DNA from 4 places in the Streptococcus sp. XMC genome. Region 4 is predicted to be linked to each of the others. Evidence: predicted binding sites of a transcription regulator. Region 4 holds the regulator's gene; each other region holds the start of a gene.
What was found. Region 4 encodes Rex, which represses fermentation and respiration genes when NADH is low (regulators of the CRP and FNR family bind a similar motif). Its sites were predicted from a motif close to TTGTGAANTANTTCACAA; they were not measured.

Region 1 (7,528 bases), on a different contig from region 4:
GGGGCCAGCATTGGTCCAGTTGCTGGTCGGATCGCAGGGGCCAGCTTTGAGCTCAATGGTCAAGCCTATCACTTAGAAGCCAATAATGGTGCCAACTGCAACCACAGTGGATCGACTGGCTGGGACAGCGCCTTGTTTAGCGTGGAATCCGTGACAGACCAAGAAATCACCCTGTACAAAGAGCGTGCAGATGGTACCGGTGGTTTCCCTGGAAATCTCAAGATCTGGGTGACCTATGGCTTGACGGAAGCAGGGGAGTTGGAAATCAGCTATCGAGTAGAAACGGACCAAGATACTCTAGTTAATCCGACCAACCACAGCTATTTCAACCTATCAGGCAACTTCACTCAGCCGATTAATGACCATGTCTTTCAGATCAACCATCAAGGGCTTTACCCTATCCATCCCGACGGTGTCCCTCTTCACACTGTGGATAAAGAAAGTCCGATCGTTCAGCATCTCTACCAAGCTATGCTCTTAGAGGATCTCTTTAAGGATTCGGATCCGCAAATCCGCCTGGTAGAAGGTTTGGACCATCCATTTGCTCTTCCAGAAGGGCATGAAAATGCCGGATTCTTCTATCATCAGCCGTCTGGACGCTTTTTGACCTTCAAGTCAGAAGCTCCCGCCTTGGTGGTGTATTCTGCTAACTTTGTGGATGAAACGGTTTATCTGGAAGGAAAACCAATGGTTCAACACAATGGCTTGGCTCTAGAATTCCAAACCGTACCAGATGCCATTCATAGCGACCAAGCTGAAAAGGTTATCTTGAGAGCGGGTCAAGTCTTCACCAGCAAGACCAGCTACCATGCCATCGCTAAGAAATAATGAGGACAGGGGAGTGTCCAAACAAGGATGTGAAATCTTTGCTTGGAACCTCCTCTTTTTTGAAAAAAATTTAAAAATGACTATAAGGAAACTTTAAGCTTCCCGTCGTATACTAATACCATCATCAAAGACCTCCTAACTTTGAATGATAAAACTCCTAAAACTTTTTCATAATAATCTCCCTATAAGAGCCACCAAAACCGGTGGCTTTTTTTATGGGGGTGAGACAGAACAATTTTTTAAAATTGCTTCGCGTCCTTATTTTTAGGCTCAGGTTGAAAAGGTTCCCCAAAACTTTTCAATTGTCTCACTCCTGCACAGGTCAAACAGTCTGGGAGACTGTTTGAGGTTGCGGATATAGGGAACCTCGTTTCCTCATTAGTAGGCAATCTTTGGAGCTATAAGAGCGAACAAAGATACCAATCAACCACTGCGTTATGTAATTGTTACTAATCTATTTTTGTGAACCAAACATGGTAGGGACGTAGACGAACTTAGGAACGTTGACGCAGTTTGAGCGGAGCGAAAACTACGTACCTTATTTTTAACGAGCATCAGCGAGTTTAGGTACGTTCCTTAAATAGAAACAAGGTAGTTTAAGAGGGAAACGATTCCCAACACCCAACAATCAATAATTAGTGATAAATTGAATAGAATATGATTTTAAATCATCTGGAGGCATCATTTTTTGCTATAATAGACTGTATGAGTAGAATTTTAGACAATGAAATCATGGGCGATGAAGAGGCTGTTGAACGGACGCTGCGCCCGCAATATTTACATGAATATATCGGTCAAGATAAGGTCAAGGACCAGCTGAAAATCTTTATTGAGGCAGCCAAGCTTCGGGATGAAGCGCTGGATCATGTCCTTCTTTTTGGCCCTCCGGGGCTTGGGAAAACCACTATGGCCTTTGTCATTGCCAATGAACTGGGCGTCAATCTCAAGCAGACTTCCGGTCCTGTCATTGAAAAGGCTGGTGACTTAGTAGCCATCCTTAATGACTTAGAGCCGGGCGATGTCCTCTTTATCGATGAGATCCACCGTCTGCCTATGTCAGTCGAAGAAGTGCTATACAGCGCCATGGAAGATTTTTACATCGATATCATGATTGGTGCTGGCGAGACTAGCCGGAGTGTCCACCTGGATCTTCCTCCTTTCACTCTGATTGGGGCGACGACTCGAGCTGGGATGCTGTCCAATCCCTTGCGCGCTCGCTTTGGGATTACCGGCCACATGGAATATTATGAGCAAGATGATCTGACAGAGATTGTCGAGCGGACCGCCGAGATCTTTGAGATGGAGATTACCCACGAGGCTGCCGAAGAGCTTTCTCTTCGTAGTCGGGGGACTCCTCGAATTGCCAACCGTCTGCTCAAACGGGTGCGCGATTTTGCCCAGATCATGGGCGATGGCTTGATTGACGATACCATTACCGACAAGGCCCTCTCTATGCTGGATGTGGACCATGAAGGGCTGGACTATGTCGATCAAAAGATCCTGCGGACCATGATTGAGATGTACGGAGGAGGCCCAGTTGGCCTTGGGACCCTATCGGTCAATATTGCCGAAGAGCGCGAGACTGTAGAAGATATGTATGAGCCTTACCTGATTCAGAAAGGCTTTATCATGCGGACCCGGACAGGGCGCGTGGCGACCCGCAAAGCTTATGAACACCTGGGTTATCCCTACAATGGAGACTAGAAGAAGATGCTGACGGAAGAAGCGATAGTAGAGCAAATCCAAGCGGATCAAGAGATGATGACAGTCTTGGCTATTATTCGAGATCTCAACCTGGCAGACGCTTGGTTAGCAGCGGGTGCAGTACGAAATTTCATCTGGAACCAACTTTCTGGAAGACCAGGGTTTGACGCGTCGACAGATCTGGATCTGGTCTTTTATGACCCTGCGATCAGCTATGAGGAGACTCTCCAGATCGAGCAGGAATTAAAGAAGACCTATCCCCAGTACGCTTGGGAAGTCAAAAACCAAGTCTACATGCACCAGCATAGTCCGGGGACAGCTCCTTATCGCAGTGCCTGTGATGCGGTCTCTAAATACCCTGAGCAGTGTACGGCACTTGCGGTTCGCTTAAGGAAAGATGGTCAGCTAGAACTCTTTCTCCCCTATGGGACAAGGGATATCGAAGACTTCATCGTTCAGCCGACTCCACATTTTTTAGCTAGTCCAGAGCGTTTGGCGGTTTATAGAGAGCGCATGCGGAAGAAAGATTGGAAACGCAAATGGCCATCCCTTCAGATCATCCTGCCTGAATAAAAATAAGAAAGTCAGCCCACCTCAACGGTGGACAGGCTTTTTTCGTCTTGCCTCAAAATTATAATTTTAGCAGATTATATTTTTCTTACATTCTGTTATAATAGAAAGGAGGTGCTGTCATGAAAAAAATCGTATTTGTGTGTTTAGGAAATATTTGTCGAAGCCCCATGGCGGAGTTTGTCATGAAGGATTTGACCAACCAGTATGAGATTGAAAGTCGTGCTACTTCTAACTGGGAGCACGGGAACCCTATTCACCAAGGGACTCAAAAGATTTTTCGCAGTCATGGTGTGCCCTATGATGCGTCTAAAACATCCCTTCAAATCAGTGACCAAGATTTTCATACCTTTGATCTGATCTTAGGGATGGATGAAAACAATGTGGCTGACCTCAAACGAATGGCACCGCCTGGAACAGAGCACAAGATTCATCTCTTTGCAGGAGAAAGTGTCCCAGATCCATGGTACACAGGAGATTTCGAAGAGACCTATCGCCGTGTCCTAGCTGGTTGTCAAGAGTGGTTGGACCGATTAGAAGATTAGTTTCGGACTGGCTCCTTAAAGGACTAACCGGCTGAAGATAAAAAGAATGAACAGAGTATGGAAAAAATAAAAGAATTATATGAGACCTATAAGGTCTATGTTACGAGAGAGAATATTGAACGCTTGTCCTTGGGGATTATTGTTCTGTCTGCTTTGTGGGTTTTTCTTTCCTCCATTCCTTTCGGAGGTGTGTTGACCCTCGATAAGGGAGCTATTCGCTACGACGGAAGTGTCGTCCGAGGCAAGATGAATGGCCAAGGGACGGTGACCTTTGAGAACGGGGACACCTACAAGGGCAATTTTGTCAATGGGACCTTTAGCGGTTATGGAACCTTTACAGCCAAGGCTGGCTGGAAATATGAAGGTGAATTTGTCAATGGCCAACCAGAAGGCCAGGGAACCTTGACGACAGAACAAAATGTCGTTTATAAGGGAACGTTTAAACAAGGAATTTATCAAAATGCGAATTAAATGGTTTTCATTGGTACGGATAACGGGACTTCTTCTCGTTCTTCTCTACCATTTCTTTCAAAAAGTTTTTCCTGGTGGATTTATTGGAGTCGATATCTTCTTTACTTTCTCAGGATTTTTGATCACGGCTCTTCTGATCGATGAGTTTGCCCGTCATCAAAAAATTGATCTCAAGGGCTTCCTTCGCCGACGCTTCTACCGGATTGTCCCTCCTTTAGTCTTTATGGTCTTGCTGGTCATGCCTTTTACCTTCTTGGTCAGACGAGACTTTATTGCTGGGATTGGGACACAGATTGCAGCCGTCTTTGGCTTTGTGACCAACTTCTATGAGATGTTAAGTGGCGGAAGTTACGAAAGTCAGTTCATCCCCCATCTGTTCATTCATACTTGGAGTTTGGCTCTTGAAGTTCATTACTATGTCCTCTGGGCGCTCTTGGCTTGGTTTTTGGGTAAAAAAGCTAAATCAGTTGGCCAATATAGAGGCTATATCTTCCTATCTTCGACAGGTCTCTTTTTGGTGACTTTCCTGACCTTCTTTGTCGGAGCGCTGGTCACCAAGAATTTGTCCAATGTCTACTTTTCTAGTATCGCTCACGTCTTTCCTTTCTTTGTGGGGAGTGCTTTAGCGACAGTGACAGGGATTACAACGACCAGCCCAAATCTTACTCAATTAGTGAAGAAGCTATCTCTACAGAAGACGTTAGCGATTTTAGCGGGTGCTTTTCTAGTTTTGTTGGTCTTGACCTTTATCCTTCCCTTTGATAGTGTTTGGACCTATTTATTTGGCTTTTTAGTAGCAACTTTTGCTGCATCTGTGATGATTGTGATGACGCGTGTCCTTCATGAAAAGACACCGAATCAGAAAGAACCAGCAGTAATTACCTTTATAGCAGATACCAGTTATGGGGTTTATCTCTTCCACTGGCCATTTTACATCATCTTTTCTCAATTAATGACCAATGGCTGGGCTTCTCTATTAACAGCGCTTGTATCCTTTAGTCTTGCTGCCTTGAGTTTCTATATTATTGAACCAACCTTGGCTGGGCGTGAACCGAAGATTTTCGGGATCTCGATGGATCTCAGAAGTTTCACGAAACCACTTTTTTACAGCGCGATTCCCTTGACCTTGCTCATGTTTGGAATTGCACTCTTTGCGCCACGCGTCGGAGCCTTTGATGAAAACTTGATTACCGAAGGGCTTCGTCAATCCGACAGCAAGATGCAGATCACGCGTGCCCAAGTTGACAATGCTTCAGCGACTTCCTACAATGTGTCAGATGGCGTGACCATGATCGGAGATTCTGTAAACCTCCGGGCATCAGATTATCTGAAACAAGTTCTGCCAGATATCCAATTAGATGCTTTGGTGAGCCGCAATCTGGACTCGGGCTTAAAAGTATATGAAACGGATATTGCCAATAGAGTCTTGCTCAAGAACGTGGTAATCGCTCTTGGAACCAACTCTTCTAATAATTATCAAGAATTGTTGGATAAGTTTGTTCAAGAACTACCAAAAGGACATCGCTTAATCTTTGTGACCCCATATGATGGGCGTGAAGCCAATGATAGCAATAGCGTTACCGTTCAGACTCGACAGTATCAGCTGGAGTTGGCTAAAAAATATGACTATGTCTATGTAGCAGACTGGTACCAAGTTGCTATCGATAATCCAGAGATTTGGGCTGGAACAGATAGTGTCCACTTTGGTTTAGAATCAGATGGTTCCATTGATGTTGGAGGAAACTTGTATGCCAACGTCGTGAAAGAAGCAGTTGATCAAGCCAATCAGGGACCGGTTAAACCCTAAAATTTACTATATAATTTAAGCAATTTTCACTTGAAGAAAATTGCTTTTTTTAGTAAAATTAAGAAAACGCTTACAAAAATTGCGTGAAAATATTTGTTTGTGAAATTGAAGTGCGTTCTCAAAAAAATCCTTCAATTTTTTCTTGAAAATACTCCTGTATAGAAGGAGAAGGAGGGTTCATGGAAAAAAGTTAAAAAAATCTTTGTGAAACTATTTACAAATTTTCTAAAATAGAGTACAATAATATTGTGAAAAAATTAACAAATCGAAATTTCTTACACTATTCTTGAAAGTTTCTGAAAACAGGAAAAAGTTCCGGAAAAGGATAAGGGTTTCAAACATTGGAGGAAAGCATCAAATGGCTGATAAAAAAACTCTCTCACCTGAAGAAAAGAAACTCGCTGCTGAAAAACACGTAGACGAGTTGGTGCAAAAAGCGCTCGTAGCGCTTGAAGAAATGCGCAAATTGGATCAGGAGCAAGTCGACTACATTGTGGCGAAAGCATCTGTAGCAGCTCTTGACGCACACGGTGAGCTCGCTCTTCATGCCTATGAAGAAACTGGTCGTGGAGTCTTTGAAGACAAGGCGACTAAGAACTTGTTCGCTTGTGAACACGTAGTAAATAACATGCGTCACACGAAAACAGTTGGTGTCATTTCAGAAGATGACGTCACTGGTTTGACCTTGATTGCTGAGCCAGTCGGAGTTGTCTGCGGGATCACACCTACAACCAACCCTACTTCAACAGCAATCTTTAAAGCTTTGATTTCCTTGAAGACACGGAACCCTATCGTCTTTGCCTTCCACCCATCAGCTCAAGAATCATCTGCTCATGCGGCACAAATCGTCCGCGATGCAGCGATTAAAGCAGGAGCTCCTGAAAACTGTGTGCAATGGATTACGCAACCATCTATGGAAGCAACCAGTGCCCTGATGAACCACGAAGGAGTTGCGACTATCCTTGCGACCGGTGGTAACGCCATGGTTAAAGCAGCATACTCATGTGGGAAGCCAGCTCTTGGGGTCGGTGCCGGAAACGTTCCTGCCTATGTTGAAAAATCAGCTAACATCCGCCAAGCAGCACACGATATCGTTATGTCTAAATCATTTGACAATGGTATGGTCTGTGCGTCTGAACAAGCGGTCATCATCGATAAAGAAATCTACGATGAGTTTGTTGAAGAATTCAAATCTTACCACACTTACTTTGTTAACAAAAAAGAAAAAGCCCTTCTTGAAGAGTTCTGCTTCGGTGTGAAAGCTAACAGCAAGAACTGTGCAGGTGCGAAATTGAATGCGGACATCGTTGGGAAACCAGCAGCATGGATCGCAGAACAAGCTGGCTTCTCAGTCCCAGAAGGAACCAATATTCTTGCGGCAGAATGTAAAGAAGTTGGCGAAAAAGAACCGTTGACTCGTGAAAAATTGTCACCAGTCATCGCTGTCTTGAAATCTGAAAGCCGTGAAGACGGAATTAACAAAGCACGCCAAATGGTTGAATTCAACGGTCTTGGTCACTCAGCTGCCATCCATACAGCAGATGAAGAATTGACCAAAGAATTTGGTAAAGCAGTTAAAGCCATTCGTGTGATCTGCAACTCT
Region 2 (7,528 bases), on a different contig from region 4:
ACGCGCTGCTTCTACGAGAGAATTATCAATATTTCCCATAGCAGCGATGTAGAGGATGATTGGTTGACCAACGGAGGTGGTCAACAAGATGATGATAATGGCCATCAAAGCCCAGTGTTTGTCTCCCAACCAAGAAATGTTTTGGTTGATGACATGTCCAGATTTCAATACAAAGTTCAAAATCCCTGATAGCGGATCATAGATCCATTTCCACACAACCGTTACCGCTACACTCCCTGTAACAACTGGAAGGAAGAAGACGAAACGGTAGAAGGAACGCGCAATGGCATTTTGATGATAGGTCTGAGAAGCCACAAACAAGGAGAACAATACTACGATCGGAACCGAGCCGATAACGATGATGACAGTATTGATCAAGGACTTGATAAAGACCTTATCCGCAAACATGCGGGAATAATTTTCAAGACCAACGAATTTGAAGGAGGTCATCGAGTAGTTGAAGAAACTAGTGACAAACCCCATAATCATTGGTGCTAATACAAAGACAATAAAGAAGATTAAAATGGGTGCTAAGAATGCGTAGGAAACCAGCGTCTCCCTCATTCGGATTTTGTTTACCTTCACAATAAGGCACCTCCTGATGTTCTTTTTCTATTTTTTCCTTGATTCCTATGTGGAACGGATAGCACTGCCCTTTCCTACATATGATAATTAGGAGAGCGAAAACACGAAGGCCCCCTCTTTCAATCTACACATGGAGATAAGAAATCGAGGGGACCTATGCTTTCTTATTTCTATGAAAGGATCATTTGAGTTTCATAGATGATCTATTTTTTCTTGATCGTTTCGTTTGCTTTTTCAGTAAAGGTCTTCAAAGCTGGTTCTGCTTTTTCATCCCCGTTTGAAACAGATTGCAACATTGGGAACCAAAGTGTACGCATTTCTGCAAAGCCGTCGATTGTGTTGTAGTATGGTGAGTAGTATTGAGTCCAAGTGCTGATGGTTTCCATCCGTTTGTCATCATACAATTTACCAAATGAGCTACGAACTGGGAAGGCACCTGTACGAACAACGTTCTTAGGACCCCATTCTTTGTCATCCGCGATGAATTGAACAAATTTCTTAGCTGCTGCTACTTTCTTTTCATCCTTGTTGTTGAAGACTGCAAAACCATTGACAAGGTATTCCAATTTTGGTTTGCCTGTATCAGATGGGAATGGCACTTCGACTACTTCAACTTTACTTGCATCCAACAATTTAGCTTGGATACCGTTTTGTGAAGGCGCCCACAAGATAGTGTAAGAAGTTTGTCCGTTAGCGAAGTTTTGGATGTCTGCTCCACCGTCGAATTGGGAACCATTCATCATCAAACCATCATTGATCCATTTAGAAGCTTTTTCTAAACCTTTGACAAATTTTGGATCATCTGTTGTATACTTGGTTACTTTTTCATCTGTTACAGAACCACCGTAAAGGTTAGCAATAAAGGCACGAGTACCTTGGTCTCCACCTTGACCGTTACTGAAGAGTGATCCTGGTGTGTAACCTTTGTCTTTCAAAGCTTTCAAGACTTTTTCAAAGTCGTCTGTTGTCCAGCCTTCTTTGACAAGGTCTAGGACTCCTGCATCTTCCAACATCTTCTTGTTCATCGCCATGTAGAATGGTGCTGAACTGATTGGGTACATGTAGGCAGTGTCGCCAGCTTTACTAGCTTGGATGATATTGTCGTTGTTGACATCTTTTACAAAATCTTCTGTAAAGAGGTCGTTCAAGTCAGCCAATTTACCATTTTTACCGTATTGAATAATCCGCCCTGGTGCGTCAAAGAGCACGTCTGGAGCAGTTCCAGCTTCGATAGCTGTCGTAATCTTTTCAGGACCAGATTTGAAGTCGATGGTTTCTAGTTTAACTTTGATATCTGGATTGGCTTTTTCGAAGGCTTCGATAATTGATTTTTCGTAGGTTCCGACACCATCTTCAGCTTTTTCTTGTGTAAAGACTGGGAAAGCCCACCAAGTGATTTCTGTTTTACCAGAGTTATCGCTTGAAGATTCAGACTTAGATCCTCCTCCAGATCCACAAGCTGCAAGTGCTAGCACCGCCGCACCAGCTACCAACGAGCACAGTACTTTTTTCATTTTCATGTGATTTCTCCTCACGTTTGCGGTAAGATTTCTCTTACTTAGTGTATCCTCACTGAGGACGGTGATTGTTAAATATTCTCATTTCTACTGGATGATTTCTCTCTTCCTAGCTTCCTCCTTGTCTCTTTTTACTGTTCTTTTTTTATTTTAAAGCTGCGACGAAGCGTTCTGTAATTTCTTTAGGTCGCGTAATAGCTCCCCCTACCACAAGCCCTCTGACACCCAAGTCATGAATTTCTTTGGCTTGTGCAGGATAGTGGATCTTACCTTCCGCAATGACATCGACACCCGCTTGGCAAAGTTGGCGAATCAAGTCAATGTCAGGTCCGTCTACTTTCGGGCTGTAATCTGTGTAGCCCGATAAGGTTGTTCCGACAAAGTCAACCCCTGCTTCGACAGCTGTTAAGCCTTCTTCAAAGGTGCTGATATCTGCCATCAAGAGTTGATCAGGATATTTCTCCTTCACTTGCTGGATAAAGTCGACAATCGATAGACCGTCATGACGCGGACGTTTGGTACAATCTAGGGCAATCACTGCGATATCTAATACGGCCAATTCATCTACTTCTTTCATGGTAGCAGTAATGAATGGTTCTTCAGGAGGATAATCTCTCTTGATGATCCCGATAATCGGAAGCTTTGTTACTTCCTTGATTTCTTTGATATCGCGGACACTATTCGCCCGGATTCCAACCGCCCCTCCTTGCTCAGCTGCTTTGACCAAGAGAGGAATCACACCTCCTGCCTCTGTGTAGAGAGGTTCATGAGGAAGCGCCTGACAAGAAACGATAATGCCGTCTTTGATCTGTTGAATTAATTCTTCTTTTGTGATCTTGGACATACATTCCATCTCCTTTGTTTATTACGTCAACTCGAGTACTTGTAAGGTTATTATATAGCATTTTTAAAGCGCTTACAATATTGTCGAGCCATTTTGATAATAGTTTCATATTTTAAACTATTATCCCATTCCTCTGAAACTAGTTTCAGAGATGCAAACATTCTAAAACTTTTTAAGAAATTTTTTCCATTTCCAGATTTTTATACGAATAGTATAAGTGACCAAACAAAAAGAAAGGAGGACCACAGATGTACTATACTCCCATTATCATCCCATGGTTTTTGTATTACTTCTTCCGCAAATAAATAAGGAAAGGGAATACCGAACATGAAAAAGAATACACAATTTTTTATTCTATTACTATTCTTATCACTGATCATCCTGTAAGGAGATATCATGAAAATAAGGAAAAATAAAAAAATGGCACTCATCATACTCGCTAGCATTCTAGCACCCGTTTTGATGTATGGCATCTATCAAGTAGGCTACGAACTAGGAAAAACACTAGCCAATGTGCTCTAACAGAAAGGAAATATCATGACAACAATTGATAAAAAGTTTTCAAAACTAAACGAAGCTGAACTAGAAGAATGTACTGGAGGTTTCATCCCTTTCATCCTGATTCCTCTTGGACTTTTGGCTTTAAGTAGTTGCCAAAGAAAGTAATAACAGATAATACATTAGAAAAGGAGATAGCTTATGACACAAACAAATCAACTGATTGACAATCAATTCACTACTCTGACGGATGAAGAGTTAACTCATGTCAACGGTGGGGTAGCACCTTTTATCATCTACGGAGGATGCATCATCACTGGTCTAGCCCTTGGCTTCATTTTAGGATAAGGCTTATGAAACGACATTTACACACCATTATTTTCGCCATCATTATCGGATTAACCATGTTACACGATGCACATCTGATTGCGTTTCAACCCAATATGAATTTAGCCATTGCAGCCACAATCTATTTGGCAGTCGATGCTACCCTAAAACAAGTAAAAAATAAAAAGGAAAACTAAATGACAACAGAATTCACACAAAACTTTGTAACCTTGACGGAAGATGAACTAGTCGATGTTAGCGGCGGAGCAGTAGTTTCAGCAGGAGTCTGCGTCGCCCTCGTCGCTCTATGCTATACAATCGGTAAAGATATCAAAAAGAAATTCTTCTAAAAGGAGGCATTTCTATGATTTCTCTACCCTTTATCACCCTCATCCTTTTGACAGGATACTGCATTCTTGATAAAAAAGCGCCCAAACAGGTAAAAGGGTACTTTCCTAAATTCGCGATTGCCTTCATGGTCACTTTCACCATTCTCAACGAGGCAATTGATTTACTGTACACAATCTTACATTAAGGAGGACACCTATGGATACAAGCATCCATTATACTTGCCTAACGGAAGCTGAACTGGCGACCATTGATGGAGGAGTCTCCGTCTTTGACTCGGCAAAATTCATCGTTCAAACATGGAATATTTTATACAATTCCGGACGTGATTTTGGCCGTAGTATCATCAATGGCATCATGCACTAGAAAGGAGCAAGCATGAAACTCGAAGAAACACGTTTTAGAAGCTTGTCCGAGCAGGAACTCAGCCATGTAGATGGTGGATCCGTCTGGATTACTGTCGGACTAATCGCAACTCCCCTACTCATGGGAACCTTCGCTGGTGCCTTTGACGAATACGCTCGCAAACGAGGCAAATAGTAACACTTCTTTATCATCTCACTTAACAGTACAAACATCCCAGCTATCATTCTATAGCTGGGATGTTCTATTGTTTAAACGATCCTTTTAAGCAGAAAAATGAGGCTGGGACAAAAGTCCTAGCCTCTCAATTATTTTTGGATTGTTGAGAAAGACGCAGTGGTTGAGTGGGCTCTACCACGCTGATTTCATCAGCTTTTACAGCCCTACTCAACTGTGCGGAGGTGGGACGACGAAATCGAATTCTGACGAATTACCGATTTCTGTCCCACTCTCATTTTTCTATCTTATTTAGGCGATGGAACCATCCAACTTCTTAGCTGAGGTCGTTATCAATAATGACTTTCAAGGCATTGTTTTCGCCAGCATGTTTGAAGATTTCGTATGCCTTTTCTGCTTCTGACAGTTTAAAATGATGGGTCACCAACTTCGTTGCATCAATCTTACCAGATTTCAAGACGTTAAGAAGCATTTCAGTTGTATTGGCATTGACCAAACCGGTATTGAGCGTAATGTTCTTGATCCAAAGGTCATCAAGATTGAAGCTAACTGGTTTACCATGTACTCCGACGTTGGCAATATGACCGCCGACAGAGATAATATTTTGACAGACATCAAAGGTAGCTGGATAGCCCACACATTCCATGGAGATATCAACACCACGACCATCAGTCACTTCATTGATAAAGGCCTTGATTTCATCAATATCACTTGAACAGATGGTATGAGTAGCCCCAAACTTCTTAGAAGCTTCAAGACGTGATTCTGACAAGTCTACCATGATAATGGTAGCTGGTGAGAAGAATTGTACGGTTAAGAGGGCTGCCAAACCGATTGGCCCTGCACCAACGATACAAACGTTGTCTCCAGGTTTCACGTGAGATGGGAGCACACCAATCTCATAGGAAGTAGGCAGAATATCAGAGAGCATAACCAAGGCTTCGTCATCTACAGAAGCTGGTGCATGATAAAGACTCCCGTCTGCGTGAGGGATATGGACATACTCTGCTTGGGTACCGTTGATCAAGTGACCAAGGATCCAGCCCCCATCTTCACAGTGGGAAGGCAAGCCACGTTTACAGTAGTAGCAAGTGTTACAAGCTGTTACGCAAGAGATGATAACCTTGTCTCCTACCTTAAAGTTCGTAACCGCATCGCCGACTTCTTCGACAATCCCAATTCCTTCGTGACCCAGGATGGTCCCTTCTTTACAAGCTGGAACATCACCACCCAAAATATGGAGGTCTGTTCCACAAATGGTCGTTTTCACTAAACGCACAATCGCATCAGTTGGTTTCTTGATCACTGGTTTTGGTTGATCAATCAACTGAAGATTTCCTGCGGATACATATGTTGCTGCTTTCATAAGCGACTCCTTTTTTGTTGGTTTTATCAAACCATTTTATTACAGCTTTTATTTTGTGAATATTATAACATATAAAGTAAGCGCTTGCAACTTATTTATTAGATTTCTTTATAAGATAATTTTCAGATCACAAAAACCAATTTTAGCATTAAAATAAAGAAAAATCCCTCGCTCTTTTGAGCGAGGGATAGCTGATAAACATCAGTTGTTCTCTAGCGTCTTATTTACGACGTCCTGGACGTTCTTTGTAACCATAGTATGCATCTTCGATGATTTCTTGCATGTGGTCTACCATTGGAAGACGTGGGTTAGCTGGTGAACATTGATCTTCGTAAGCAAGGAAGGCCAATTCGCGAGAATGTTTCTTCCATTCTTTTTCATCGATTCCTTGTGCTTTGAAGTTCATTTCGATACCTACGCGCTCACCAAGTTCGTAAACAGCTTTCGCGAAAGATTCAACCCCTTCTTCTGGTGTAGAAGCTGGAAGTCCAAGCATACGAGCGATGTCTTGATACTTCTCATCTGCACGGTAGTAGTTGTACTTAGGCCATGTTGCTGTCTTAGCTGGACGTGTACCATTGTAGCGGATAACGTATGGAAGCAAGATTGCATTGGTCCGTCCGTGGATGGTGTGGAATTGCGCACCAATCTTGTGGGCCATTGAGTGAGAAATACCGAGGAAGGCGTTGGCGAAGGCCATACCTGCGATGGTTGACGCATTGTGCATCTTTTCGCGTGAATGGAAGTCCGCGTTCTTCACTGAGCTTTCCAAGTTTTCAAAGACAAGTTTGATGGCTTGAAGCGCAAGACCATCTGTGTAGTCACTGGCCATTTGAGATACGTAAGCTTCAGTCGCGTGAGTCAAGACGTCCATACCAGTATCAGCCGCAACAGATCCTGGAACTGTCAATACCAAAGCAGGGTCTACGATGGCAACGGTTGGTGTCAATGAGTAGTCAGCGATTGGGTATTTACGGTTGTTTGCTTTATCTGAGATAACGGCAAATGGTGTTACTTCAGATCCTGTACCAGATGTTGTTGGGATCGCAATGAATTTAGTCTTCTTACCAAGCAATGGGAATTTGAAGGCACGTTTACGGATATCCATGAATTTTTGTACAAGGTCACGGAAGTCCACTTCTGGTTGTTCGTAGAAGAGCCACATTACTTTGGCAGCATCCATTGGTGATCCACCACCAAGAGCAATGATCGTATCTGGTTTGAAGGAACGCATGATCTCTGTACCACGTTCAACAGTTGTGATGTCAGGATCTGGTTCAACGTCTGCAAAGATTTGGTAAACTACCTTATTGCGACGAAGGTCAAGCTGTTCGATGATACGATCAAGGAAACCAAGCTCTACCATAGCGTGGTCTGTAACGATCATGACACGTTCAACGTCACGACATTTTTGTAGGTATTCAATTGAATCACGTTCAAAGTATGTTTTTGAAGGAAGTTTCATCCATTGCATGTTATTTCTCCGGCGTCCGACTTTTTTGA
Region 3 (7,528 bases), on a different contig from region 4:
GCGTTGGCTGTCATTTTCTCTAATTCTTCATATGACTCTTCAGGTTTAGCAAATTTAACCATTTCAACCTTGTGGAATTGGTGCAAACGGATCAAACCACGAGTATCACGACCAGCAGAACCAGCTTCTGAACGGAAAGATGGGCTCATGGCCGTAAAGTAGATTGGGAGATCTTTGCCATCGATGATTTCATCACGGTAGTAGTTGGTCAGCGGAACTTCAGCTGTAGGAATCAAGACATAGTTGGTGTCGCTGAGTTCAAAAGTATCTTCCTTGAATTTTGGATATTGACCAGTACCAAACATAGAATCGTGGTTAACCATGTAAGGCGTGATGACTTCGGTATAGCCTTCCTTACCGTGCTCATCTAGCATAAAGTTGTAGATAGCACGTTCCAGGCGAGCTCCAAGTCCCTTATAGAAGAGGAAGCGAGCACCAGTGACTTTTCCACCACGTTCCCAGTCAAGGATGTCTAAGTCCTCACCAAGGTCCCAGTGAGCTTTTGGTTCGAAGTTAAACTCGCGAGGAGTTCCCCAACGGCGAACTTCAACATTATCGTCTTCGTCAGCCCCAATAGGAACACTGTCAGCCGGGATGTTTGGAAGGGTTGTAGTAAATTCTGTCAATTTGGCATCGATTTCAGCCAATTCTGCATCCAATGCTTTGACTTCTGCAGAGAGAGTTTGCATGGCAGCAATTTTATCATCTGCATTTTCCTTGTTGCGTTTGGCTTGAGCGATTTCAGCAGAGACTGTGTTACGCTCAGCCTTAAGGCTTTCTACTTTGACCAAGATATCACGACGCTTGGCATCAATCTCTTTCATTTCGTTCAAAATGGCTGCATCAACACCGCGTGTCGCTAATTTTTCAGCAACTGTATCAAAGTCTGTACGAATTCGTTTAATATCTAACATAGCTTCTCCTTTAACAAAAAACACACCTGTTACAGTGTTGGAGTGGCAGGGCCACGGTTCCATCCAACTTCACAGGTGTGCACTTGATTTGATCTTCAATTTTTTGATAAACGGTAGAATTTCGATTAAGTCCTCTATCTGCTCACAGCAACCGCAGACTTTCTGAAAGATTTCCTTAATTTACTTATCCGTTTTCGTTTATTATACAAGAAAAGTACCTATTTTGCAAATAGATTTTTAATTTTAGCAATAATGGTTTGAATCAAGGTGGGAAGCTTGACAATTTTATCATTCCCAAGGTGTTGACGGGCAATTTTTAAGATTTTTCCCGAGTCTTTAGAAGCAAAGAGGAATTTGCTTTCCTTGGTATAGATTTCAAAATGGCGACTGACTTTACGCCCGGAGACATTGGCTCCAATCTGGTCGATTTCTTTCCAGGGAATTTGGACGTAGTCTTCAACATTGGCATCCGCATAAAATTCAAAAGCCACGTCTCCAACTAAAATTTTTCCAACCTTCCCTCCAACACCTAGATAAGAGACACCAGTGGTGTGGAATTCAACGGTTTTATTCTGCGATTGTGCCATGTGAACCTCCTGTAACAATGTTCATTTCATTATACCATAATAAAAAGAAGGCCGAAACCTTCTTTTTTTGATCTTTGTTTACATCAAGCCTGCAACGTGTGCTAAGACACCAATTACAAAGAGGGCGATGATGATAGTGATTGGAGACACTTTCTTCTTAAGCAACCACATACAAGCAAAAGTAAGAAGCAATCCCATCAAACCAGGAATCAATGAATCCAAGTTTTGTTGGAAAGTTGTAACTTTTTCAGGTGTTTGAGATAGGCCTGAACCAACTTGAGCGAAGGCTTCTTGGATTCCCTTGTATCCTTCAGGAAGTTTATCCCAGTGGATATAAGCCTTGTCGTCTAATTTGACAGAAGAAACATTGAAGATAAATTTAATCGATACCCAACGTTCTACCAAGACAGCAAGGATAAACATTCCAAGGATGGAAGCTCCTTTAGTGATGTCTTGCAAGATCCCACCAGACATATCTTTGGTAATTTCAGAACCTGCTTTGTATCCAAGTTCTTGGGTATACCACAAGAAGGACATACGGATAGCATTCCAAGCAAAGAAGAAGATGAGTGGACCAAGGATGTTACCAGTTGCAGCAAGTGATGCTCCAAGGGCACCAAGGATCGGACGTACTGTAAACCAGAAGACTGGGTCACCGATACCAGCCAAAGGCCCCATCATACCAATTTTCACCCCTTGGATAGCAGCATCGTCAATAGCAGCACCATTTGCTTTTTCTTCTTCAAGGGCAAGAGTTACCCCGATGATTGGAGCAGCTACGTATGGGTGAGTGTTGAAGAACTCCATGTGACGCTCAAGAGCAGCCGCTTGGTCTTCTTTCTTCGTGTAAAGTTTTTTGATAGCTGGGATCAATGAGTAAGCCCAACCCAAGTTTTGCATCCGTTCATAGTTCCAAGAACCTAGCAAGAAGGTTGAACGCCACCAAACTTTTTGACGATCTGATTTAGATAATTGTAATTTTTCAGTCATGATAGTGTCACACCTTTCTTAATAGTCTTCAAGGATATCGCCGATTGGGTCATTAGAAGTAGCAACTCCGCCACCTCCATTGCCACCTTTCTTAGAGAGAGAAAGGTAGATCAAGGCAAGGGCAACACCAATTGCACCAAGAGCAATCAAGGTCAATTGGCTAACGGCAGCAAGAGCAAAACCAATGGCAAAGAATGGCCAAACTTCACGGCTTGCCATCATGTTGATAACCATGGCGTAACCAACGGCTACGACCATACCACCACCGATTTGCATACCGTCTGACAACCAAGCAGGCATCGCTTCAAGAGCACCTTTAACAGTGTCAGCAGGGATCATCAAAAGAAGGGCTGCAGGAATGGCGATACGAAGACCTTGAAGAAGAAGGGCCACAAAGTGAGCGCGTTCTACACCTTTGATATCCCCTTTTCTAGCAGCAGCGTCGGCAGTGTGAACCAAACCAACGGAAAGGGTACGGACGATCATGGTCAAGAAAAGACCAGCAACTGCAAGTGGAATAGCGACACCTTGAGCGACAGCGATTCCTTTTGTACTGAAGTCTCCCCCAAGTACCATGATGATGGCAGCAGCGACAGATGCAAGGGCAGCATCGGGTGCAACTGCGGCACCAATGTTTGCCCAGCCAAGTGCAATAAATTGAAGTGAACCACCGAGCATAACACCGGCAGTCAAGTTACCTGTTACCAAACCGATTAAGGTACAGGCAACAAGTGGTTGGTGGAATTGGAATTGGTCAAGGATACCTTCAAGACCTGCTAAGAAGGCAACAACGACCACTAATACCATAGAAATAATAGACATGTTTAAAATCCTTTCGTAAGTAATCGATTATTGAACGTTAGCTTTGTTAATTAAGTCAAACAAATCTTTCTTAGAGTCATTTGGCACTTTTCGTACGTCAAATTCCACTCCAAGATCACGCATTTTTTCGAATGTAGCCACATCCTCTTTGTCCATCGACAAGACATTGTTGACCATGGTTTTACCAGTTGAGTGAGCCATTGATCCAACGTTCAAGGTTTTAATCGGAACACCACCCTCGATGGCACGAAGGGCATCTTGAGGTGTTTCAAATAAGATCAAAGCATGTGTTTCACCAAAGCGTGGATCTTTTGCAACGTCGATCAATTTTTGAATTGGGACAACGTTTGCTTTCACACCATTTGGTGCTGCTTGCTTGATCAACTCTTTACGGAGTTCATCTTTAGCAACTGAGTCTGAAGCAACGATAATTCGATCTGCTTTTGAATCTGGAGTCCAAGCAGTAGCGACTTGTCCATGAAGCAGACGAGTATCTAAGCGAGCAAGGTTGATCTTGAGCTTACCATCTCCAATCACTGTTCCTTCTGGAATAGCAGCTTGGGCAACAGGAGCAGCGGAAGTAGTGCTTGCTTCTTCGACTGGATTCAATTCTTCTGGAAGAGCTTTGATTCCGTCTTTAGATTCTTTTATGATGTTTGCAGCGACTTTATCAACGCCGGCAGTTGCGTCCATCAAACGCTCTGTATAAGCTTGAATCAACATCGGAAGGTTTAATCCTGTGATGATCGCAAATTTACGATCGGGATTTTCCCCCATGACACGACTCGCTTGGTTAAATGGAGAACCACTCCAAAGGTCAGCCAAAACCAAGATTTCATCTTCTGCATCAAATGCGGCAACAGCAGCATTGAATTTAGCATAGAGATCATCTGGGCCTTCACTTGGCATGAACGTAACCACTTGAACTTTCTCTTGATCCCCAAAGATCATCGAGCCGGATTGGTGGATTCCAGCTGCAAATTCACCGTGGCTAGCAATAATGATACCAATACTCATTATTGACATTCCTCCTTATAAAATTTGTTTGACTTTCAGTTTAAGAAAACTTTAAGCTTATTTATTATAAAACGTTTTCATAATAAAGTCAATTTTTCAGTACTAAATTAAAGGAAAAATAGATTCTTTGATATATTAAATTGTTAACATCTATTTTTAGATGTTGGTAAACTTCTTTGGCTATTAAATTTGAAAATCCTTGATAAGAGGGGAACGAAGGGGATTCGAAGTTTCTGAAAAGAGTAGTAGTAGGTTCTAATAGGTAAAATAAAAATATAGCAACCTATTGCAGGTCCTGTTTGTGAGAAACTAAAAAAGACCAGCCCATTTGGGCTGGTCTAATAGGTTGAGTTGATTAGTTGGTGAAGTCAAGTACCATACGTCCTTGAATGGTTCCGGCTTCCATTTCGTCAAAGACTTTGACAGCATCTTCTACTGGACGTTTTTGAACAACTGGAACAACCAATCCTTCTGCACCAAATTGGAAGGCTTCTTCCAAGTCTTTACGAGTTCCTACTAGGGAACCGATGACTTGGATGCCATCTAATACTGTTTTTACAATACTGAGGTCCATCATTTCAGAAGGAAGTCCGACTGCGATAACGCGGCCACCCGCACGAACTGAATCAACAGCTTGGTTGAAGGCTACTTTAGAAACAGCGGTTACGACAGCAGAGTGAGCTCCACCATTTGTTTTTTCTTTGATCAATCCTGGAACATCTTCGACTTCGCGACCATTAATGACAAAGTCTGCCCCAACTTCTTTAGCCAATTCGAGTTTATCGTTGTTGATATCAATAGCGATGACATGAGCGTTGAAGACTTTCTTGGCATATTGAACAGCCAAGTTACCCAGTCCACCAGCTCCATAGATAACGATCCATTGTCCTGGTTCAGCTTTGGCTTCTTTGATAGCTTTGTAGGTTGTAACCCCGGCACAGGTAATAGAAGAAGCTTGAGCTGGATCTAAACCTTCAGGTACTTTCACTGCGTAATCTGCAGTAACGATACATTGTTCAGCCATTCCTCCATCAACAGAGTAACCAGCATTTTTTACAGTACGGCAAAGGGTTTCGCGACCAGTAGTACAGTATTCACAAGTACCACATCCTTCGAAGAACCATGCGACACTGACTCGATCCCCAACTTTGAGGCTCTTGACATCAGGAGCAAGTTCTTTAACAATTCCGATTCCTTCATGTCCTAGAACACGTCCTGGAACTTTACCAAAGTCTCCGTGAGCAACGTGCAAGTCCGTGTGGCAGACACCACAGTATTCGATTTGGACAAGCGCTTCCCCTGTTTCCAATGGGCGCACGTCTTTGTTTGCAACGATTTCAACACCAGTACCTTCTGGATTTACAACAACAGCTTTCATAGTTTTCCTCCTCAAGAGCTTAGTTGAATTAGAGACGGTAATAAAACGAGAAGTAACATCACTTGAATCATTATCGTATGAAACGAGCTAGGCTCCTTTTTTATTTTTGTTATGTTAATTTTATCACAAACTCCATCAGTTAGCAAGCGTTTACATAGAAAATTTTCTGAAAATAAACTTAACCAGTTAAATTACTTTCAGAAAAAGTCCCTATAAGGTTCCGTATGTTTGAGAAAATAAAAAAGCTTGAACCATCTTTTATAAAAGGTGATTCAAGCGATTCTCTTTATTTATAAGAAGAGTTTTTCTAGTTGACGAGCAACGCCGTCCTGATCATTTGTATACTCGGTTTGTTTATCCGCATAGGGGAGGAGGATAGGATTGGCATTTTTCATTGCATAACCAGTTCCTGCGAAAGCCAACATGTCTGTATCGTTTTGTTCGTCTCCAAAGGCGATCAGATCTTTCCGATCAAGTCCGTATGTCTCGAGGAGATAGTTGAGGGCAAAGGCCTTATTGACCCCTTTTGGAGCACATTCCAGAATGTTGAGGGGGCCACCCCAGCTATTGATTTCTAGCTCGTGATGGTAGTAATCACGCATTTCTTCGGCTAAAGCATACTTATCTTCAGCGCGTGTTTGAAAGAGGATGGCATTTGGGTTTTCGGTAACTTTACGAGCTTCGAATTTTGTTTTGGAGGAGATTTTAGAAACCCCAAATAAAGCAGGATCAATAGTATGGTGGTAGGTATGGGTGACATAGAACTTATTGCGATACTCTCCTGCAATAAAGTCCGCCTGGATGTCATTTTCTCTCTTGACCATATCGAGGAGGTATTTTTTATCAAGGGTCATGGATAGTTCTTTGGACCATTTTTTATTTGGAATATGAGTGAGAGCGCCGTTAAAGTTAATCATGGGACTTTCCAATCCCAATTCCTTATAGATGTGATCTGCCATTCGATAGGGACGCCCAGTTGTAATAATGATCCGGTGGCCTTGTTCACTGACTTTCTGGATGGTTTCAATCGTATAAGGCGATAATTTGCTCTCGGAATTTAATAAGGTGCCATCTAAATCGACAGCGATTAGTTTTTTAGTCATAGGAAGATTCCTTTCATTTGTATGGTTTATCTTACTCTAAATGAGGAGTATAGAAGTGCCATATTTTAAGAAGAATGCTACCATTATACCAGATAAACAGGAAAATTTCAGTTTTTCAAATAGTAAATGCTGAGGCACTAAAGATTATCCAGATAAATCTCTTGTAAAAGTGAATGATATTTGATAAAATATTGGTATTGTTCGTGATTGAGTCGCGAGCAGATTTATTTTTTTAAGGAGCTTATTAGAAAAATGGATAAGTTTTTCAAACTATCTGAACACGGAACGACGGTTCGTACAGAGGTATTAGCTGGTTTAACGACCTTCTTTGCCATGTCTTATATCTTATTTGTAAACCCTCAAATGCTCTCCCAAACAGGAATGCCTGCTCAGGGAGTATTTCTAGCAACCATTATTGGGTCAGTCGTCGGGACTCTCATGATGGCTTTCTATGCGAATCTGCCTTATGCCCAAGCACCAGGAATGGGCTTGAATGCTTTCTTTACCTTTACAGTGGTATTTGGGATGGGCTATTCTTGGAAAGAAGCCTTGGGAATGGTCTTTATTTGTGGATTGATTTCCTTGATTATCACATTAACTAATGTTCGGAAAATGATTATTGAGTCCATTCCAAATGCTTTGCGTTCAGCTATTTCAGCTGGTATCGGAATTTTCTTGGCCTATGTCGGCATTAAAAATGCTGGTTTGTTGAAGTTT
Region 4 (7,528 bases):
AGTCAATGGGGCGACAGGGATTGCGGTAGGGATGGCGACAAATATCCCACCGCACAACCTCGGTGAGTCTATTGATGCTGTCAAGTTAATGATGGACAATCCTGATGTGACAACGCGTGAGTTGATGGAAGTGCTCCCTGGACCTGACTTTCCAACTGGAGCCTTGGTCATGGGCAAATCAGGTATTCATAAGGCCTATGAAACAGGAAAGGGCTCGATTGTTTTGCGTTCTCGCACGGAAATTGAAGAGACCAAGACTGGTCGTGAACGCATTGTTGTGACAGAATTTCCTTATATGGTCAACAAGACCAAAGTGCATGAACATATTGTACGTTTGGTCCAAGAGAAACGGATTGATGGCATTACTGCTGTTCGGGATGAATCAAACCGTGAAGGGGTTCGTTTCGTCATTGAAGTCCGTCGCGATGCTTCAGCTAATGTCATCTTAAACAATCTCTTCAAGATGACCCAAATGCAAACCAACTTTGGTTTCAACATGTTGGCCATCCAAAATGGTGTCCCTAAAATTCTCTCCCTTCGTGAGATTTTAGGATCATATATTGAGCACCAAAAAGAAGTAGTGACTCGTCGGACCATCTTTGATAAAGAGAAGGCGGAAGCTCGTGCCCATATCTTGGAAGGACTCTTAATCGCTCTTGATCACATCGATGAAGTGATTAAAATCATCCGGAATAGCCAGACAGATGCAGAAGCTCAAGCTGAATTGATGAGTAAGTTTAAGCTTTCTGAGCGTCAAAGCCAAGCTATCTTGGATATGCGTCTTCGTCGTTTGACTGGTTTGGAACGCGACAAGATCCAAAGCGAATACGATGACCTCATTGCTTTGATTGCTGATCTTGCAGACATTTTAGCTAAGCCTGAGCGTGTAGCTACGATCATCAAGGAAGAATTGGATGAAGTTAAACGTAAATTCGGCGATGCTCGTCGTACTGAGTTGATGGTCGGAGAAGTTCTTTCTCTTGAAGATGAGGACTTAATTGAAGAAACAGACGTTTTGATTACCCTGTCCAACAAAGGCTATATTAAACGCTTGGATCAAGCTGAATTTACCGCTCAGAAACGTGGGGGGCGTGGTGTTCAAGGTACAGGGGTCAAGGATGATGACTTTGTCCGTGAATTGGTTTCTACTAGCACCCATGATCGTTTGCTCTTCTTTACCAATAAGGGACGGGTATATCGTCTCAAAGGCTATGAAATCCCTGAATACGGCCGTACAGCCAAAGGACTTCCGATTGTTAACTTGCTGAAGTTAGATGATGGAGAATCCATCCAGACAATTATTAACGTCGCTCAGGATCGTAGTGAAGACTCCTATCTCTTCTTTACAACGCGTTCTGGACTAGTTAAACGGACCAGTGTGGCCGAGTTTGCCAACATCCGTCAAAATGGCTTGAAAGCTCTTAACCTCAAAGATGAGGATGAGCTAATCAACGTCTTCCTTACTGATGGGAATGCTGACGTTATCATTGGGACTAAATTTGGGTATTCTGTTCGTTTCAAAGAGTCTGTTGTTCGGAATATGGGACGTTCAGCAACTGGTGTCCGAGGTGTCAACCTTCGTCCGGGGGATCAAGTGGTCGGTGCAAGCGTGATTACAGATCAAGATGAAGTATTGATTATCACTGAAAAGGGATATGGTAAACGCACGCGTGCTGATGAGTATCCAACCAAAGGACGTGGTGGTAAAGGGATTAAAACTGCGAATGTGGCTGAGAAAAATGGTCCTCTTGCCGGTCTCATGACTGTCAAAGGAGATGAGGATTTGATGATTATCACCAATACAGGCGTCATGATTCGTACAAGCGTCGCGAATATTTCTCAAACTGGACGTTCGACTATGGGTGTGAAAGTCATGCGTCTGGATCAAGATGCCCAAATCGTAACCTTTACAACGGTTCAAGCTGACGAAAAAGATGAGTCAGAAACTGAAAGTGAAGGGTAGGGTGAACAATGGCTTCAAGAAGAAAAAAGAAGAAAACAAGCTTACGCAATCGCTTGATTAATATCTTTGCTACCTTGCTGATCCTTTTGTCTATCGCTCTGATTTTTAATGCTCCGATTCGGAACATGATCATGGTTTGGCATACCAATCAGTACCAGGTCAACAAGGTATCGAAAAAGACCATCGATAAGAATAAAGAGGCTAAGACTAGCTTTGATTTTAAAGAAGTCAAATCGCTGTCTACAGAATCTGTCATCAATGCCCAATGGCAGGCACAAAAGTTACCTGTTATTGGAGGAATTGCAATTCCAGAATTGAAGATGAACCTTCCGATTTTTAAAGGCTTAGATAATGTGGGGCTTTATTATGGAGCAGGTACCATGAAAGAGGACCAGGTTATGGGGCAAAGGAATTACTCCTTAGCTAGTCACCATGTCTTTGGTTTGACTGGGGCAAATGAAATGCTCTTTTCCCCATTAGAACATGCCAAAGCTGGAATGAAAATCTATATCACTGATAAGGAAAAGGTCTATACCTATGTCATCAATTCTGTTGAGACAGTAACGCCAGATCGGGTCGATGTCATTGCAGATCGAGAAGGGGTAAATGAAATTACCTTGGTGACCTGTGAGGATGCCGCAGCAACTTATCGTACGATTGTAAAAGGTACTTTAGAAACTTCAGTAGATTACTCGAAAGCACCAAAAGATATCCTAGAAGCTTTCACAAAATCTTATAATCAAATGCAATTATAATCAACAAAAAAAGAGGTCCTTGACCTCTTTTTTCTGTTAATTTTCTGCCAATTTGTAAGAGGATAGTCATAAAATGTTACCTGACTGACATATTTTTGCATGCTTTCTATTTTATAATAGAAGAGTGATAGAAAGAAGCTTGGAGGAACCGAATGCCTACAGAAGATATCTATACTCTGCTAAGAAATTTCTACGGCTTACTGGTCAATGATTTTCCAAAAACGGGACTCATTACCAAGGGAATCTACGAAGTTGAACAGGTCTTTAAAACCATTGAAAACCTTCCTGATGATCAAGAACACTTAATTCGATACGAAATTCGTCAATTCCTAACGACCTTGGAACAAGTGCAAGAAGGCTATAGAATTAACTTCTCAAATGAAGAAACTCGAATCCTTGAAAACCTAAGAGAAGTAGTTTGTCCTATATAAATTTTATACAGACTCATCCATTTTCCTCCTCAATTGCGAATTATTAATTGAGGAGGTTTTTTATGTATCATATTGTATTTCAAGAAGCTAGTCTTTTACCTAGAGAACGCTTGCTTACAGAAGGCCCTGATAAGCTCAGTAATCAAGAATTGCTGTCCATCTTATTACGGACGGGGAACAAAAATAAAACAGTCTACGAGATCGCACAGGAGCTCTTAGGCTCACTAAAGAGCTTAAAGGAATTGGCTAGTATGAGCTTTCAGGAGCTACAGGAAGTTCCAGGGATTGGGAAAGTAAAGGCAATTGAGCTGTTAGCTGCTATTGAATTTGGGAAACGAATCCAGACTTCCCAAGTGATTGAAACAGAACAAATTATGAGTAGTCAGAAGCTTGCAAAGATGATGCAGCAAAAGATCGGCCATGAGAAACAAGAGCATTTACTGGCCTTGTATCTGAATACCCAGAATCAAATTATCCATCAGCAAGTGATTTTTATCGGAACAGTCAATCGTAGTATTGCAGAACCTCGAGAGATCTTGCATTATGCCATCAAGCATATGGCGACGTCTTTAATTCTTGTTCATAACCATCCATCTGGAATCATTCATCCTAGCAAGAATGATGATGGTGTCACCAAACAAATGATTGAAGCTTGCAATTGTCTTGGAATTGTTTTTCTTGACCATCTGATTGTCTCAACTGATGATTATTATAGCTACCGGGAGGAGACAGACTTATTGGTATAGAAAGAAGGAGAGTGGGACAGAAATCGGTCATTCGTTAGAATTCGATTTCGTCGTCCCACCTCTGCACAGTTTAGTAGGGCTATAAAAGCTGATGAACTCAGCGTAGTAGAGCCCACTCAAGCACTGCGTCTTGCTCGACAATCTAAAGACAATAGAGAGGCTAGGACTTTTGTCCCAGCCTCATTTTATCATGTATTTTTGCGCATAAAGTAGAGAAGGGTTTGCAGTTCACTGGTTAGATCAACATATTGGACAACCACATCTTTTGGAACTGTTAAGTGTACTGGAGAAAAGCTAAGGATTCCCTTGATACCAGCTTCAACCAGTACATCTGCAACTTCTTGAGATTTTACACTTGGAACGGTTAAAATGGCTGTTTGGATCTCTTGTCCCTCTAGTTTTTCTTTCAGCGTTGAGATGCCGTAAATCGGAATACCATCTTTACTTTTAGTACCGACTAACTCATGATCATCGGTATCAAATGCCATGACAATCTTCATCTTGTTTCGCTCATGGAAACGATAGTGAAGAAGGGCACTTCCCATATTCCCAATACCGACGATAGCAACATTGGTGATGGAGTTATCATTTAAGAGATCTGCGAAAAAGTTCATTAACTTTTTGACATCATAACCAAAACCACGTCGTCCTAGCTCCCCGAAGTAGGAGAAGTCGCGACGAACAGTTGCGGAGTCAATCCCGATGGCTTCAGCAATCTGTTTTGAATTGGCTCTCTCGATTTTCTCTGCATTAAAGCGTTTAAAAATGCGGTAGTAGAGGGAGAGTCGTTTGGCAGTAGCACGAGGAATTGGATTAGTCTTATCTTGTTTCACAATATCACAACCTTTCAAATCTATTGTATAAAAAGTTTGTGAATAAAGCAACTATCTTCTACTAAAAAAACACCAAAAAGGTGCTTTTCTTTCTTAGTTGGAATTTCTTAAACTCTGATCAAACTGAATCAGATAGCGATAGAAGTCGCCTATCTTTCCAGTAAAAGGTAATGTTTGTCCCTTGTAGGATACAGAAACAACCTGATAGGAATCTGGAAGGGTCACACAGCCTGAAAAAGCTAATAAACAGTGATCCAAATTATCGTAGCTGATCTGACGTTCCTTTTTGTATGCATCCAAATAAGTGAGGACTATGAGACCATTGGTCATTACTTTTCAATCCTTTCAAAGATTTCCCGTTCAACTAGACTATCCATAAGGAAGTAGAATTTTTGTTGGATGATTTTATTTTCTGGATTTTTAAAAATATTCACCAAGCGAAGGCCTGACTTATCAGTAATGTTAATTTTAAATCCTGTTAAATCCTTATTGATGATAATTTTTAGCTTAAAGCCATCCCCGCTGTTTGGAACAGCTTCCAATAAACGATTTAATTCGTAGTTCCCAACCTTTGTTTGTGCAAAGGTATTGTCGCGTAGGGTATATTTTTTAATATTTGGATGGATTGCGTATGTGTAATCGCAGTTTGGTAATGAGACAGATGTTTCAAATGCCATGTAATTCTCCTAAAATTTTGTGAATGGTTGTTATAAAAGTATCGACCTCAGCGGTCGTATTGAATTCGGATAAACTAATGCGAATAGATTCCTTCAATCGATGAGAATCTTCGCCATAATAAGCCGCAAGAACGTGGCTTGGTTGAACAGTTCCTGCTGTACAAGCAGAGCCGGTTGAGACTGAAATTCCTGCCATGTCTAAACGAAGCAGTAAGATATCATTGCTGATACATGGGAAGCCAATATTTAAGACATGAGGAAGTTTGGAGTCTGTGCAATTCAGATAAAAATCTAGATCCTCTAGGCCAGTTAGGATACGCTCAGATAGGCTCTGAATATACTGGTAATTTGCGTCTAACTGATCAGTTGCTTCTTTGAGGGCTTGAGCCATTCCAGCAATTGAAATCAAGTTCTCTGTACTAGCTCGACGCTTGTCTTCTTGGTCACCACCGTGTAAGAGATTGAAAAAGTCAGGCTTTCTAGCATAGAGAAGACCAACTCCCTTAGGCCCATGAAATTTATGGGCAGAGGCGGTTAGAAAATCAATTCCTAGCTCTTCAGGGGCTACAGAAAGCTTGCCAACGGCTTGAACAGCATCCACATGAAAAGCAGCAGGATGGTCTTTTAAAAGGTCTGCAATAGCCTTGATGGGCAAGAGATCACCGGTTTCGTTATTGGCATACATGGTGGACACCAAAATAGTATCAGGACGAAGGGTGGCTTGAATATCTTCTGGCCGAATCATTTGATTGACTGGGTGAATAATGGTTACTTCAAATCCATGTTCTTGGACCAAGTACTCAATCGGTTCCAGAACGGCATGGTGTTCGATAGCCGTGGTGATAATATGCTTGCCTTTCTGTCTGTGTTTAAGACAGTAGCCCTTTATAACAGTGTTATTGCTTTCGGTTCCCCCAGAAGTGAAGGTAATTTGTTGACTAGAGGTTTTTAAACAAGTTGCAACGCATTCCCTAGCATCTCTAAGAATCTTTTTCGCTTGGCGACCGTGGGAGTGGAGACTGGATGGATTTCCGAAACTGGATTCCATTGTTTCTGTCATCACCTTGATCACTCCAGGGCTTAGAGGAGTTGTTGCTGCATTGTCAAAATAAATCACGCCGTCACCTTATTTCTTGTGGTATGCAAAGAGTGGACTAACAGGTTTACGCTCTTGGATACGAACAAGGGCATCTCCAATCAATTCGCTTGCAGTAATGTATTTTACATTTTTTGGTTTTTGCTCTTTGGTTGCTACAGAGTCTGTAACTAAAATTTCTTTAATCGGAGCTTGGTCTAGCAATTCTGCTGCTCCCTTAACGAAAAGTCCGTGACTAGAAACAGCATAAATCTCAGTAGCACCATCCCGTTGAACAATTTTTGCAGCTTCAGAGAAGGTTTTTCCTGTATTCAAAATATCATCGATAAGGATTGCTTTTTTGCCTTTAACATCCCCGATGATGTAGCCTTGGTCACGGCTGGCATCGTCTTGGGCGTAGTCAATGATGGCAATTGGGGCATCTAGATATTCAGCAAGATTACGTGCTCGTTTCACTCCGGAGTTTTTAGGACTGACAACCACCACATCTGAACCGGTTAAACCTTGTTTGATATAATGATCAGCAAATAGAGGAATCGTGAACAAGTTGTCTACTGGGATATCGAAGAAGCCTTGTACTTGAACTGCATGAAGATCGAGTGTTACAACACGATCTACCCCTGCCTTGACCAACATATTGGCAACCAATTTCGCTGTAATAGGTTCGCGAGGAGCAGCGGTACGGTCTTGACGTGCATAACCAAAGTATGGAAGAACGACGTTAACGGTATGAGCGCTAGCTCGTTGGCAAGCATCTACCATGATTAACAATTCCATCAAGTGATTGTTAACAGGGAAGCTGGTAGATTGGATGATATAAATATCATATCCACGGACACTTTCTTCGATATTAATTTGGATTTCACCATCTGAGAATTGACGTGAAGAAAGCTTTCCGAGTGGGATGCCAGCAACTTCCGAAATTTTTTGTGCAATTTCTTGATTGGAGTTGAGTGCGAAGAGCTTCATATTGTTTTTTTCTGACATGTGTTTGATCCTCATTTAGATATTATTGTCTAGTCTTATT

Region 1: a site for Rex is predicted at 6,172-6,189, ahead of adhE (bifunctional acetaldehyde-CoA/alcohol dehydrogenase). Genes of this name have one in related genera too.
Region 2: a site for Rex is predicted at 6,079-6,096, ahead of LXO72_RS07775 (zinc-dependent alcohol dehydrogenase family protein). Genes of this name have one in related genera too.
Region 3: a site for Rex is predicted at 5,820-5,837, ahead of adhP (alcohol dehydrogenase AdhP). Genes of this name have one in related genera too.

What each region holds. Positions count from the first base shown of each region.
Region 1 is NZ_JAJTNQ010000004.1:33,235-40,762, forward strand. It holds gene LXO72_RS07740 (aldose epimerase family protein) at 1-828, shown strand, start outside; gene ruvB (Holliday junction branch migration DNA helicase RuvB) at 1,534-2,532, shown strand; gene LXO72_RS07750 (nucleotidyltransferase family protein) at 2,539-3,105, shown strand; gene LXO72_RS07755 (low molecular weight protein-tyrosine-phosphatase) at 3,225-3,647, shown strand; gene LXO72_RS07760 (hypothetical protein) at 3,705-4,118, shown strand; gene LXO72_RS07765 (acyltransferase family protein) at 4,108-5,925, shown strand; gene adhE (bifunctional acetaldehyde-CoA/alcohol dehydrogenase) at 6,284-7,528, shown strand, end outside.
Region 2 is NZ_JAJTNQ010000004.1:40,887-48,414, reverse strand. It holds gene LXO72_RS07815 (carbohydrate ABC transporter permease) at 1-585, opposite strand, end outside; gene LXO72_RS07810 (extracellular solute-binding protein) at 789-2,105, opposite strand; gene LXO72_RS07805 (N-acetylmannosamine-6-phosphate 2-epimerase) at 2,248-2,946, opposite strand; gene LXO72_RS10160 (hypothetical protein) at 3,484-3,612, shown strand; gene LXO72_RS07800 (class IIb bacteriocin, lactobin A/cerein 7B family) at 3,646-3,792, shown strand; gene LXO72_RS07795 (hypothetical protein) at 3,798-3,968, shown strand; gene LXO72_RS07790 (class IIb bacteriocin, lactobin A/cerein 7B family) at 3,969-4,121, shown strand; gene LXO72_RS07785 (alcohol dehydrogenase) at 4,318-4,485, shown strand; gene LXO72_RS07780 (hypothetical protein) at 4,498-4,659, shown strand; gene LXO72_RS07775 (zinc-dependent alcohol dehydrogenase family protein) at 4,976-6,025, opposite strand; gene adhE (bifunctional acetaldehyde-CoA/alcohol dehydrogenase) at 6,246-7,528, opposite strand, start outside.
Region 3 is NZ_JAJTNQ010000006.1:66,939-74,466, reverse strand. It holds gene serS (serine--tRNA ligase) at 1-914, opposite strand, end outside; gene LXO72_RS09485 (DUF956 family protein) at 1,133-1,501, opposite strand; gene LXO72_RS09480 (PTS system mannose/fructose/sorbose family transporter subunit IID) at 1,580-2,491, opposite strand; gene LXO72_RS09475 (PTS mannose/fructose/sorbose transporter subunit IIC) at 2,510-3,313, opposite strand; gene LXO72_RS09470 (PTS sugar transporter subunit IIB) at 3,341-4,330, opposite strand; gene adhP (alcohol dehydrogenase AdhP) at 4,686-5,708, opposite strand; gene LXO72_RS09460 (Cof-type HAD-IIB family hydrolase) at 5,999-6,811, opposite strand; gene LXO72_RS09455 (NCS2 family permease) at 7,064-7,528, shown strand, end outside.
Region 4 is NZ_JAJTNQ010000001.1:740,773-748,300, reverse strand. It holds gene gyrA (DNA gyrase subunit A) at 1-1,963, shown strand, start outside; gene LXO72_RS03470 (class A sortase) at 1,972-2,718, shown strand; gene LXO72_RS03465 (porphobilinogen deaminase) at 2,871-3,149, shown strand; gene radC (RadC family protein) at 3,212-3,895, shown strand; gene LXO72_RS03455 (redox-sensing transcriptional repressor Rex) at 4,084-4,728, opposite strand; gene LXO72_RS03450 (DUF4649 family protein) at 4,822-5,058, opposite strand; gene LXO72_RS03445 (DUF1831 domain-containing protein) at 5,058-5,405, opposite strand; gene LXO72_RS03440 (cysteine desulfurase family protein) at 5,395-6,522, opposite strand; gene LXO72_RS03435 (ribose-phosphate diphosphokinase) at 6,532-7,488, opposite strand.